4 regions of the Micromonospora sp. NPDC000207 genome follow, and region 4 is predicted to be linked to each of the others. Evidence: riboswitches for the same ligand, from Rfam matches in the RefSeq annotation. Region 4 holds a riboswitch; each other region holds the start of a gene.

Region 1 (3,202 bases), on a different contig from region 4:
GGTGGGCGAGGGTGACCGGTTCACCGAGCGGTTCCCCCTGGCCGGTTCGGCGTACGTGCTGCGGCGGGACATGTCGAACGTCGACGAGGTGCTGACCGCGCTGTTGCAGACCGATCCGGCGGAGTCGGCCCGGTGGCACACCCGTACCCGCTACCTCGGGGACTTCCCGGCCGAGTCCTACGCCGAGGTGTTCCTGGCGGCCGCCCGGCGGCACCTGGACCCGGCGTGGACCCCGCCGGGTCCGCGTACCGGCGCAGGTGCCGGGCTGGCCGACGCCGCCACCGGGCCGCTCTCCCCCACCGGCTGAGCGACCGACCCACCGCGACGAGACGGGCACCGCTCTCCCCCACCGGCTGAGTGGCCACCGGAACGGGTGCCGCCCCCCATCGGCTGAGCGACCCCGACGAGAACGAGACGGGCGCCGTCCCCCTGCGCAGGGGGACGGTGCCCGTCTCGTGGATCGGGTGGGGACTGCCGGCTCAGGCGGAGTAGCCCCGGCTGGCGATCCAGTCGGCAAGAGTGCCCACTGTCAGCCAGTACGTCGGGACCGCCGGGTTCGCCGAGTCGGCGATCTTGACGGTCCGGCCGTCGTCGCGGTAGCCGACCACCGCGACGTAGTGTCCGCCCGGGAAGGAGTGCCAGCCCCCGGCGAGGTCGGTGGTGGTCCCGGCCACGTTCACCACCACGCCGCGCTCGTCGGCGACCGCCGCGACCAGGTCGGCCCGGAGCCGCTCGGTCTGGGCGGTGGTGGCGGCGTTGCCGGGGATCATCGTGGTCCGGTACGGGCTGCCGTCCACCACCTGGTTGAGCACCCGGGTGGTGTCGGCGGCCGAGTTGGTGCCCATCGTCGTGGTGCCGAGCCGCACCGCCAGGTCGTCCTGGGTCCGGGCCAGGCCCATGGCCGACAGCGCGTTGCGTACCGCCGCCGGGCCGCAGTAGTAGTAGGTGATCTGGGACTGGTGGTCGTGGTCGAGGACCCTCGACGCGGGCGGCTTGGGAGTCGCCGTACGGGTCAGATCGGCCGCCGGGGCTGTGGTGCTGGTGGCGCTGCTCGCCGTCGCCGTCGGAGCGGGGCTCTGCGAACGGGCGGTGGCGGTCGGGGCCGGGGTGGTCAGCGACGGCGCCGGGGTCTGCGGCGCGCTCAACTCGGCGCGGGCGGGGAGGTCACCGGCGTAGGGGGCCTGCTCGGCGACGGCGGCCGGGGTGGGCTGATCGAGGTCGGACCCGTCACCGGTGACGGCGACGCCGACTCCGACGCCCGAGGCCACCATGAGGGTCGCGGCCGAGGCGGCGACGACCTGGTACTGGCGGTCTGCGGTGAGCCGCCGCAGCTGTCGCCTGAGATGGTGTCTCACTGTCGACTGGAGGGGATGGTGAGGCAAGGAACGGGGCTCCTTCCGATTCCGCCTACCGGGTTAGCTGACGGATTCGGGCGGGAAGAAGTCGCCCTACCGGGAGCGTCGGCTCCCGGATTCACCCCGGACTACGTGGGTCCCCGGCTCGTCCTGAGACGATTGAGCGGGTCGGGGCGGCGTCGCTTCTTGCGATCGGGAACCGCACCGGACGCAGCGACACTACTGGCCGAGCTTTTCCCTGCCAACCCGGCTTGACCTGCTTAAACCTCGATCATGGCAGCAATCTTCACCGCAGTCCGACAGTGTCGTGTATCTATGGGACGGGCGGTTTCATCCACCCGTCGAGGTCCACAACCGGACGTTCGGTGAGCATCCCCGAGGAATTGTCGGCCAATGACGTCCGCCCTGCGTCGCGTGACCGGATCCGGCGTCCTGTGAGCGGCATCACCGTCACGGACGGGATGGGTCAGCGTCGTTCGGCGTCACCCACCGGCTGCTCGGCGGCGGACGCCCCCGAGCGCGGCCCCGGCACGACCGACTGCGGCTCGGGCTCGACCGACTGCGGCTCGGGCTCGACCGACTGCGGTCCCGGCGCGACCGACTCCGGCCCGGGCGCTACCTGTCGTGGGTCCGAACCGGGCGGCTGCGGTCCCGGCCCACGCCGGTTCCGACCGGAGCGGGAGGGGGCGAGCAGGCGCATCATCGGGGTCTCCAGGTACCTGTGCATCAGCCCGGCCAGCACCAGGTTGACAAGGAGGAAGGCCACCACCGCCACCGGCCCCCACCAGCCGGGCAGGCCGACGCCGTAGACGCCGACGAGCCGGAGCACAGTGACCATGACGAAGACGTGCACCAGGTAGAAGGCGAAGGAGACCTCGCCGAGCCAGAGCATCGGCCGGGAGCGCCAGGGTGAGCGGCGGCCGTTGATGTCGGCGTCCGCCGCAGCGGTGATGACCAGGATGTACGCCACCGACAGGACGGCCGCCCAGAGCTCGGCGCGGATGATCTCACCGGCGGCCACCCAGACGGCCACGAAGACCACGCTGGCCACCGTCAGCCGGGGACCGCGCCAGCAGCCCCGACGCATCAGCTCGGCGGCGGCGACGCCCATCCAGAACTCGAACGACCTGGTGATCGGGAAGATCTGGGTGAACCACCACCGGTACTCCGGTGGCACCAGCAGCTGCGTCGGCCAGAGCGCCAGGATCAGCAGCGGTACGGCGACGACGACGGCCCAGAGCATCCAGGGCCGGGCCCGCCGGATCGCCGGGAGCGCGAACGGCAGACAGAGGTAGAAGAACAGCTCGCAGGAGAGCGACCAGCTCACCGTGTTGATGCTGTAGAAGTGGCCCGGAGTGGGGTCCCACGCCTGCAACAGCAGCAGGTTGGTGAGCGCCACCTGACCGTTGACCGGGTCGACGAAGTAGAGACCGACCAGCAGCACGACCATCCACATCAGAACGTGGTTGGGATAGATCTTCGCGGCCCGGCGACGCCAGAAGGCCCGTTTCGAGTCCTCGGGGCGGGCCGACCAGACCAGGACGAAACCGCTGAGGATGAAGAAGAACTGCACTCCGGAGAGGCCGAGGGTGAAGACCTTCTCCAACACGCCCTGGGGTCCCGGCTCGGCGACGACCCGCATGGTGGCGGCGTGGAACCCGTACACCAGCAGGGCGGCGATCCACCGCAGTCCGGTCAGCGAGGGCAGCCGGGACAGGGCGGGGGTCGCTCCGGTGGCGGTCGCGCTGGTCGCCGATACGCTGGTCACGCCACCACACCGACCACGACCGTACGAACCACCACGACGTCTCCTCCTCCACGCTCCGTCGCCGGGGGTCGACCGGCCG
Region 2 (3,202 bases), on a different contig from region 4:
CTGCTGCTCTGGCCGGAGCGGACGCCGACGGCGGACGGAGGTGAGGACGTACCCCGCTACCAGGGGACCGTCACCCGGGTGTTGACGGTGCCCTGCCCGCCCGTCGAACCGGGACCGGAGGGCACCCCGGAACGGGCCGACCGGCCCTGCGGAACGGTGACCGTCCGGGCAGACAGCGGCCCGGACGCCGGGCAGGAGGTCGAGACCCCGATCCCGGACGGCCCGGGTGCCCCCCGGGTGGCGGTGGGCGACGAGATCATCCTGGTCGAGCTGGTCGACCCGGCCGACCCGGAGACCAGCAGCTACAACATCGCCGAGCACCAACGCGGCAAGCCCCTGGTCTGGCTGGTGGTCCTCTTCGCCGCCGCGATCGTGGCGTTCGGCCGCTGGCGGGGCCTGGCCGCCCTGGGCGGGCTGGCGGCGAGCTTCGCCATCCTGCTCACCTTCGTGGTGCCGGGGATCAGCGCCGGCCGGTCCCCCCTGCTGATCGCCGTTGTCGGATCAGCACTGATCATGTTCATCGTGCTGTATCTCACCCACGGGATCAGCGCCCAGACCTCGGTGGCGGTCCTGGGCACCCTGGGCAGTCTGGTGCTCACCGGACTGCTCGCCGCCGCCGCCACCGCCGCCACCCACCTGACCGGGTTCGGTGACGAGGACGCCACCACCCTGTCGATGTTCCAGTCCGACGTCGACCTGCACGGACTGCTGCTGGCCGGGATCGTGATCGGGTCCCTGGGCGTCCTGGACGACGTCACGGTCACCCAGGCCGCCACGGTGACCGAGGTGGGCAACGCCAACCCGAAGCTGACAGCACTCCAGCTCTACAAGGCGGGGACCCGGGTCGGGCGGGCCCACATCGCGTCGGTGGTCAACACGATCGTGCTGGCGTACGCGGGTGCCTCACTGCCCCTGATGCTCCTGCTGGTCGCCGACTCCCGGCCCACCGGCCAGGTCCTGACCAGTGAATTCCTCGCCCAGGAGATCGTCCGCAGCGTCGTCGCCACGCTCGGACTGGTCGCCGCCGTGCCCCTGACCACCGCCCTGGCCGCCGTGGTCACCGCCGCCGGACGCCGTACCCCCGAGAAGAAGGCGGCGCGGCCCGACGCCAACCCCCGACCCCGACCCCCCGCTCAGCGCGACGACGCCCTCGAAGCCCTGAGCGACCCCCGGGCCGGGAGTCAGTCCCCCGACGCCCCCGCAGGGTGGCGCAATCGAGAAGGAGGTTCCGACCCCGCATGGTGACACTCCTCAGTGTGACCGCCGATGCTTCCCAGAATGAGAAGCTCATCACTGGTCACCCGCCGCTACGGCGAAAATACGCGTTAAGTCGGCTTCCGGACGTAGCTCCCGGAGTCGACTCTCGGGTAACCTCGCTGCCGGTCACCGCCGAAGGCGCGCACCGGCGCCAGCGGGACCGCCGCCCAATCGCCGCGAGGCGAATCGGGGACCCAGGTACGTGGGGTGAATCCGCGCAAGCGGTAGGGGCCACTTCCGTCCCGAACCCGTCAGCTAACCCGGTCGGCGGCCGACGGAAGGGACGACTGTGACGGCACCCCTACGCCGCTGGCTGACGCCGGTGGTGGCCGTGATCACCGCGCTGGCCATCTTCTCCGGGTCAGCGCCGGCCATGGCCCAGCCTCGGCCCTCGGGGCACGAGGACGGTGACTCGAAGCTCCTCAACGATGTCATCGAGACGACCAACCGCAACTTCACCCAGGCACAGAACAAGCTTGAGAAGTCCAAGAAGCGGCAGCTCCAGCTCGACCTGGAGGTCCGTCGGGCGCAGAGCGAGCTGGACCGGTTGGCCCCCCAGGTGGGGCAGATCGCCGCCCAGTCGTACCGCAGCGGGCGGATCGGCGCGATGGCGATGCTCCTTGACAGCGACCAGCCCGACTCGTTCGTCAAGCGCGCCCAGGCGCTCGACGAGCTGAACATGGTCAACGCCCGGAAGCTGGCCGAGGTCCAGGAGGTCAAGGACGAGGCTGCCGAGGCCAAGGAGCAGCTCGACGCCGAGGTCACCGAGCAGCAGAAGCAGCACGCGCTGATGGCCAAGCAGAAGCGGGACGCCGAGAAGTCACTCGCCCTGGTCGGCGGCACCGGCCTGACCGGCGGCCTGGTGGTGGCCGAGTCACCGGTGGCGAAGGTCGCACCGGGTCGGGACTCCAACGGCAACTGGCGTCCGCAGGGTTGCACCGAGAACGACCCCACCACCTCCGGCTGCATCACCCCCCGCACCCTCCACATGTACAAGGAGGTCAAGCGGGCCGGGTTCGACAGGTTCGTCGGTTGTTACCGCCCCGGTGGCCCGTGGGAGCACCCCAAGGGCCGGGCCTGCGACTGGTCCCTCCAGAACCGCGGGTTCTCCCCCTGGCACAACAACGACACCCGGATGTACGGCAACAACCTGACCGCGTTCCTGGTCCGTAACGCCGACCGGCTGGGCGTCTACTACGTCATCTGGAACCGGCAGATCTGGTTCCCGGCGACGGGCTGGAGTTCCTACAGCGGCCCGTCCAACCACACCGACCACGTCCACGTCTCGCTGCTCTAGCCGGGGCTTGGCACGAACCGGGCCGCTCCCCTTCCTTCGGGGGGCGGCCCGTTCGTCGTCGCAGGCACAGACCGGTTCGCCGTGAGGGGCGCGCGGCCCGGTTCGTGTTCCGGGGCGAAAGACCGGTCAGAGGGTACGCGGAACCGCCGCCACCGTCCGGACCCGACCGGCGTTGAGCTGGTACGACATCCCCACCACGGCACACCGTCCGGCAGCGATCTCACCGGCCAGGACCGCCGAGTCGCCTACCAGTTCGTTGACCGTCTGGGCGATGTGGACGTCGATGATCCCCGCCGGGTCCACGATGCCCTGGGCGGCGGCGTGCCGGAGGCTGGGCAGGACGGCGTCGACCACCGCCCCGAGGTGCCCGGCCGGACGCAGCCCTCCGGCAGCCACCGCACCGGCCGCCGCGACAGCCCCGCACGAATCGTGCCCGAGCACCACCACCAGGGGGGTGTGCAGCACCGTCACCGCGTACTCGACGCTGCCCAGCACCTCGGGGCCGGTGGTGTGCCCGGCGGTCCGGACCACGAAGAGGTCCCCCAGGCCACGGTCGAAGATGATCTCGGCGGCCAGGCGGGAGTCGGAGCACCCCACGATCACGGCGAAGGGGTGCTGCTCACCGGCGACCGCCGCCCGGTGGCCGGC
Region 3 (3,202 bases), on a different contig from region 4:
GGCCCAGGGTGCGGGCCCAGTCGACAGCGCCGCTGGCGGTGGCCACCCCGACCTCCAGGGCACCGTCGTCAGGGCGGGCGTCGTCGAAGGCGGGGATGCCGCCGGTGATGGTGCCGACGTTGCCGAAGAGCACGCAGCTGGCCTCTCCGTCGAACCAGTCGCTGCCGTCGATTCTGATCCGGGTCCGGACGCACTCGCCGCGCACGTGTCGCAGCCCGGTCAGGACGTAGGCGAGGCGGCCGAGGCGGCCCTTGAGGTTACGGTCGGCGTCACGGATCAACTCGGCGTCGAACCCGGCACCGGCCATCACCGCGAAGTGTTCCCCGTTGACCTTGCCCAGGTCGACGGTGCGGCGCGGGCCGTGCAGACCGATCCTGACCGCCTCGGGCAGGTCGGTGGGGATGCCCAGGTTGGTGGCGAAGAGGTTGGCGGTCCCGGCCGGCAGGACGGCCATCGGGACCCCGGATCCGGCCATGGCGTCCGCACTGCGCTGGACGGTGCCGTCGCCGCCCCAGACGAAGACCAGTTCGGCCCCCTCGTCGAGGGCCTTACGGACCTTCTTCGGCGCCTTGCGGCTCTTCGGCACCTCGTACCAGAGCAGGTTCTTCACCCCCGCGCCGACCAGGGCGGCGCGGAGTTCGTCGAGCCCGCCGCCGAAGGTCTTCTTACGGTGTGCGACGACGGCCACGGTGCCCAGCGTCGTCGTGCCACCCGCCCGATCGGTGCCGCCCGCCGGATCGGTGCCGACGGGGTCCGTGGCGGCCGGGTCGGTGGTGGTCGAGTCGGCGGTCGGGTCGGGGCGGGCCGGGTCCGTGGGGCGCTCGTCCAGGGTTTTCGTGCTCATGGTTGTCGCTGGTACCCCACCGGCGACGTCACTACGCGTGTCCACCCTGGAGATACCCGCGCGGGGACGGAACCCAGCGCCCAGGTGGGCGGAGAACCGGACGGTCCGGCACGACCGGCGGGGAAGGGCGGCGGGGAACCCGGCCGGGAGGTGCGCCCCGGCCGGGTTTCGCCTCGACGTCAGAGGGTGAGCCGCTGACCGGGGATGATCAGGCCCGGGTCGTCGCCGATGACGTCCTTGTTGCGCTCGTGCAGACCCTGCCACCCGCCGGTGACGTCGTGGGCGGCGGCGATCTTCACGAGGGTGTCACCGGCCTCGACGACGTACGTGTCCCGGTCGGTGCTGCGCGACGCGGGCTGCTCGGCGCGCTGGGCGGCGGCGTCGGCGGCGGAGGTCGACCCGCCCGAGGGGGAGACCGGGCCACCCAGGGGGCCGCAGGTCGGCCAGGCCCCGATGCCCTGGCCCTGCAGGACCTGCTCGGCGACGGCGATCTGCTGGGCGCGGGTGGCCAGGTCGGCGCGGGTGGCGTACTGGAGGCCGCCGTACGCCTCCCAGGTGCTCTGGACGAACTGCAGGCCACCGAAGTAGCCGTTGCCGGTGTTGATGCTCCAGTCGCCGCCGGACTCGCACTGGGCGATGGCGTCCCAGTCGACGCTGTCGGCGTGGGCGGGAGCGGCGGTGCCGAACACGGCGGCGAGGCCGGTCACGGCACCGACGGCGAGGGTGCCGAGGATCCGTCGGGGGGTGCGCAGGGCGCGGGACGAGGTGGTTCGAGTTGCCATGGGGTTCCTCCACGCCGACGAGGTGAGCTGTCGGGTTCGGGCCGAGGAGCCCGGCCGCCGGTGGGCGGCTTCACCCCGAGGTGACGTGCACCGTGGAACCTGGGTCCCCCGCTCCATGCCCTGTGGTGGAGTGTTCCGCGGAGCCGGGGGCATGGATTGGGCGTACTCCGGCGGGCGGTGTCCGCGTCGGGCGGACCCGTACGACGGTAGGGGTGGCCCGGGGCGGGTGCATACGCTGCGTGAGGTTGTTCACCAGGCCACACGGGGAGGGGTTGCGAACTCGCCGCTCAGGCGGCATTCTGCGCCTTCACACACCTCTGACCAGGGCATCCGTGTCGACCGTCACCCAACTGTGACGGGTCGGAACGGTTAGAACAGGGGTTGAGTGGTGAGGGTTAAGGGGACATCGCGTACGAGGGGGGCCGCTCATGTCCAGTTCCACCGGATCCGACCGGCGCGACGCCGTGCCGGCGGGCGTGACCGACACCATGCTGTGGCGACAGGCGATCGTCGTCGCCGAGCAGCACCGGGATGCCGCGCAGGGGCAGTGCCGGAACCTGCAGTGTGCCGACGGCCCGCAGCCGTGCGCCGCCTACACGTGGGCGCGGCGGGCGTTGCAGCTGGCGTACCCGGCCGAGCAGGAGCAGCAGCACGTGGAGCGGCCCGCGTTGGCTGCGGTCGCACCGCCGCCCCGCTACCCCGGCTCGGTCGCGGCGGCCTGAGTCTCACGACGCCGGGCGGGGTGACACCCGGCGTCGGGCCGTGACGTCTCGCGGGTCCGGTGCGGCAACACCGGGCCCGCGAGACACGTCTGACCGGAAAAGATCAGAGGGTACGGGCCAGCCGGTCGGCCAGGAGCCGGGTGAACCGGGCCGGGTCGGTCAGCTCCCCGCCCTCGGCCAGCAGCGCCATGCCGTACAGCAGCTCGGCGGTCTCGACGAGGGCGGCCGGGTCCTCACCCTGCTCGTGGGAGGTACGCAGCCCGGCGACCAGCGGGTGGGTCGGGTTGAGTTCCAGGATCCGCTTCACCGGCGGGACCTCCTGACCCATCGCCCGGTACATCTTCTCCAGGGTCGGGGTCATGTCGTACGCGTCGCCCACCACGCACGCCGGTGAGGTGGTCAGCCGCGAGGAGAGCCGGACCTCCTTGACGTTCTCGGCGAGCTTTTCGGTGAGGAAGGTCAGCAGACCGGCGAACTCCTGGGTGCGCTGCTCCCGCTCGGCCTCGGCCTCCTTCTTCTCCTCCTCGGTGTCCAGGTCGACCTGGCCCTTGGCGATGGAGCGCAGCGACCGGCCGTCGAACTGGCCGACCTGCTCCACCCAGACCTCGTCCACCGGGTCGGTGAGGATGAGCACCTCGTAGCCCTTGGCCCGGAACGCCTCCATGTGCGGGGAGTTCTCGATCATCGACCGGGACTCACCGGTGGCGTAGTAGATGTCGCCCTGGCCGTCCTTCATCCGCTCGACGTACCCGGCGAGGGTGGTCAGCTCCGCCGGGTCGTCGGTGGAGGCCACCGACACGATCTCCAGCAGGGTGTCCCGGTTGTCCGGGTCCTCCAGGAGACCCTCCTTGAGG
Region 4 (3,202 bases):
CCACCTGGTCGCCGGTGGCAAGCTCACCCCGGTCCAGCCTGTCGACGGCGGGGTCACCTACCACGACCCGTGCTACCTGGGCCGCCACAACCGGGTCTTCGCCCCGCCGCGTGAGGTCCTGGGCAGCGCCATCGGCGGCGGCACGGGCGACGCCGGTCTGATCGAGATGCCGCGCAACAGCGAGCGCTCGTTCTGCTGCGGTGCCGGGGGCGCGCGAATGTGGATGGAGGAGCGGATCGGCAAGCGGATCAACGTGGACCGGGTCGAGGAGGCCATGTCCACCGGGGCGAAGACGGTCGCCGTCGGCTGCCCGTTCTGCTCGACGATGCTCAACGACGGGGTCAACGGCAAGGGGGCCGGAGAAGAGGTCGAGGTGGTCGACGTGGCCAGCGTCCTGCTCCGCTCGGTCCGGCCGGAGTGACCGGAGGGTGACCGACCCCGATATTGATGGGTACCCCTCGATCGTCGAATAGCGGATACCGTTGGTGTGCAAGCGATTGCTTCACCGTAATGGTGAAGATTGTCTTCTTGCCCCGATCGCTTTGCTTCCCTAATGTTGGGCACCGGCCGCTTGTGGGTCGTCTGTCTCGCCCTCCCCTCCTCGCGAGGCGCCCGGCGGCCGGTCGGCAAAGGAGTCGGTGCCGGTGGCGAGCCTGCCCCCTCATCGTCGTGTCCCGAAAACGCCCGCCCGAGTACGCGGCGCGCGACGGGCATTGGCGCGTCTGACAGCCCTGTGTGCTGCCGTGATCGTCGGCGCCGGGATGCTCGCCGTACCGGCGCAGGCGGAGCCCACGGTCGAGGAGATCGAAGCGCAGATCGAAAAGCAGTGGCGCCAGCTGGAACCCACCATCGAGCAGTACAACAAGGTGCGGTCCGAGCTGAGGGTCAACCGCAAGAAGTCCGACGACCTCGCGAAGAAGATCGAGCCGTTGCAGCTCGAAAGCGAGTTGGCGCTGAACCGGATCGGTGAACTCGCCTCCCGGTACTACATCATCGGTCCCTCGTACGAGCTGGGCGCGGTGCTGGTGAACAGCCGCCCCGGGCAGCTCGGCGAACAGCTGACCCTGCTGGACCGGGTGGCCACCGAGCAGCGTCGGCAGATCGAGGACGTCCTGGCCGTTCAGGCCAGGTTCAACACCCAGAAGGAGAAGCTGGACACCCTCGTCACCACCCAGGTCAAGCAGGAGAAGGACCTGGCGAACCGGCGCAAGAAGATCGAGGGTGAGATCAAGACCCTCCGGGCTTCGATGCCGAAGACCACAGTGCAGACCGCCAACTGCCCCACCATCAACGGGGTGGTCAACGCGGCGGCGCGTACCGCCATCCGGACCGCCTGCGCCCAGATCGGCAAGCCGTACGTGTTCGGGTCCACCGGGCCGAACTCCTTCGACTGCTCCGGGCTGACCCAGTACGCGTACCGGGCCGCAGGCATCAGCCTCACCCACTTCACCGGGGCGCAGTGGAACGAGGGCCGGGCGATCCCGCGTAACGAGGCCCGCCCCGGCGATCTGGTCTTCTTCCGCAGCGACCTCAGTCACGTCGGCATCTACCTGGGCAACGACAAGATGGTGCACGCGGCGAGAGCCGGTGTCCCGGTCAACGTCTCCAGCATCAACACGATGCCGGTAGCCGGGTTCCGACGACCCGGCTGACCCTCGGCGTACCTGAGGCCCTCCGTCGTCGACCACCGACGACGGAGGGCCTTCGCGTGTGGCCTCGACGGCGGGTCCTTCGCGCACCGGCCGTCGGCTCCGCGCGTCGGTGACCGGCGTCGTGTGTCGGTCACGCCGCGCCCGAGAGTGAACGAACGTGAGACGGAGTGTCACGTATCGCTCCGTTGCGGATAGGTGGTCGTCTCTCTACGCTGGTGAACCGTCGGTCGGCAGCAGAACCGTCCAACCCGGGCGGTCACGAACGACACCGCCGAGTCGCCCGCACGGGTGATCCGGGAACCCAGGTACGTCGGGGTGAATCCGCAGTCCGCTGCGGTAGGGCGTCCCCTTCCGCCCGAACCCGTCAGCTGACCCGGTAGGCGGTTCCGTCGAAGGAGTACCGAGCCCGGTGGCACTTCATGCCCCGCGGCCACCGTCCACCAGGTCGGCGAAGGTCGACCCGGTGCCGGCTGGGCCGCGTCCACGCTCGTTCCGCTGCACCACAGCACTGGCCGCGACCGCTGCGGTCCTGGTCGGGGCCGCCGTCCTCGGGGTCCCCGCCCCGGCGTACGCCGAACCGTCGGTGACCGATCTCGAACGGCAGATCGACAGGGACTGGCACCGACTCGAACCGCTCATCGAACGGCACAACGCCGTCCGGCAGGACCTCGCCGACAGGCGTCGGGAGGCCGCCGCCCTGGCGGCCAGGATCGACCCGCTGCAACGCCAGGTCGACGCGGCGATGAAGCAGGTCAGCGACCTGGCAGTGCGGGCGTACAAGGGTGAGAGCTTCTCGGCGCTCAACCTGATGCTCTCCGGGCGCACCCCCGGTGAACTGGTCGGCCGGATCGAGCTGATGGACCGGTTCGCCCACCGCCGGCAGGAGGACGTCCGGGCCGTCCGGGACCTGCGTGACGAACTGGCGGCCGGGAAGACCCGACTCGACCGGATGATCGTCCAACTGACCCGGGCGGAGAGGGGACTCGCCGCCAGCCGTCGGCAGATCGACGCCGAGATCGACAGGTTGCAGAAGCTGCGGCTGCGGGCGTACGACAGTGGTGCCGGTGGGCCGCTCCGCCCGGCGCCCTGCCCCGTCACCTACCCCGGGGGTACGGCAGGTGACGTGGTCCGGTTCGCCTGCGCCCAGATCGGGAAGCCGTACGTCTGGGGCGCCGAGGGGCCGAAGGCGTACGACTGCTCGGGTCTGATGCTCGCGGCCTGGGCGAAGGGCGGCGTGGCGCTGCCGCACAACGCCGCCCGGCAGCGGAAGGTGACCACCCCGGTGAGCCGCGCCGACCTGCGCCCCGGCGACCTCGTCTTCTACTACCGCGACGTGCACCACGTGGGCATGTACGTCGGTGACGGCTGGGTGGTGCACGCCGCCCGGTCCGGGGTGCCGGTGCGGATGAAGCGCCTCGGTGACGCCCCGATCCACAGCTTCGGTCGCCCCGGCAAGGGCTGACCGTTCCGGCTGTCGGCGGGTGGACGTCGGCCCGTGAGACCGACGTGGTGTCCCTGCCGACGGCAGGCCCGGGTACCGCTGTCGCGGT

Evidence for each region. A riboswitch is a leader RNA that binds a small molecule or an ion and turns the genes downstream of it on or off. The one in region 4 is predicted to bind cyclic di-AMP.
Region 1: it holds a riboswitch for cyclic di-AMP, as region 4 does, so the genes downstream of both, ABT336_RS23525 (C39 family peptidase) here and ABT336_RS26340 (C40 family peptidase) in region 4, are expected to answer to the same signal.
Region 2: it holds a riboswitch for cyclic di-AMP, as region 4 does, so the genes downstream of both, ABT336_RS04605 (coiled-coil domain-containing protein) here and ABT336_RS26340 (C40 family peptidase) in region 4, are expected to answer to the same signal.
Region 3: it holds a riboswitch for cyclic di-AMP, as region 4 does, so the genes downstream of both, ABT336_RS04290 (transglycosylase family protein) here and ABT336_RS26340 (C40 family peptidase) in region 4, are expected to answer to the same signal.

The regions. Positions count from the first base shown of each region.
Region 1 covers NZ_JBEPEQ010000124.1:1,071-4,272, forward strand. The annotation lists partial or broken gene ABT336_RS23520 (CDP-glycerol glycerophosphotransferase family protein) at 1-307, shown strand, start outside; gene ABT336_RS23525 (C39 family peptidase) at 480-1,355, opposite strand; cyclic di-AMP (ydaO/yuaA leader) riboswitch at 1,390-1,531, opposite strand; gene ABT336_RS23530 (acyltransferase family protein) at 1,822-3,123, opposite strand.
Region 2 covers NZ_JBEPEQ010000010.1:7,642-10,843, reverse strand. The annotation lists gene ABT336_RS04610 (YibE/F family protein) at 1-1,245, shown strand, start outside; cyclic di-AMP (ydaO/yuaA leader) riboswitch at 1,412-1,542, shown strand; gene ABT336_RS04605 (coiled-coil domain-containing protein) at 1,547-2,554, shown strand; gene ABT336_RS04600 (carbonic anhydrase) at 2,681-3,202, opposite strand, start outside.
Region 3 covers NZ_JBEPEQ010000009.1:4,313-7,514, reverse strand. The annotation lists gene ABT336_RS04295 (diacylglycerol/lipid kinase family protein) at 1-844, opposite strand, end outside; gene ABT336_RS04290 (transglycosylase family protein) at 1,024-1,626, opposite strand; cyclic di-AMP (ydaO/yuaA leader) riboswitch at 1,644-1,756, opposite strand; gene ABT336_RS04285 (hypothetical protein) at 2,055-2,348, shown strand; gene htpG (molecular chaperone HtpG) at 2,452-3,202, opposite strand, start outside.
Region 4 covers NZ_JBEPEQ010000184.1:16-3,217, reverse strand. The annotation lists gene ABT336_RS26350 ((Fe-S)-binding protein) at 1-421, shown strand, start outside; gene ABT336_RS26345 (C40 family peptidase) at 639-1,652, shown strand; cyclic di-AMP (ydaO/yuaA leader) riboswitch at 1,912-2,052, shown strand; gene ABT336_RS26340 (C40 family peptidase) at 2,116-3,114, shown strand.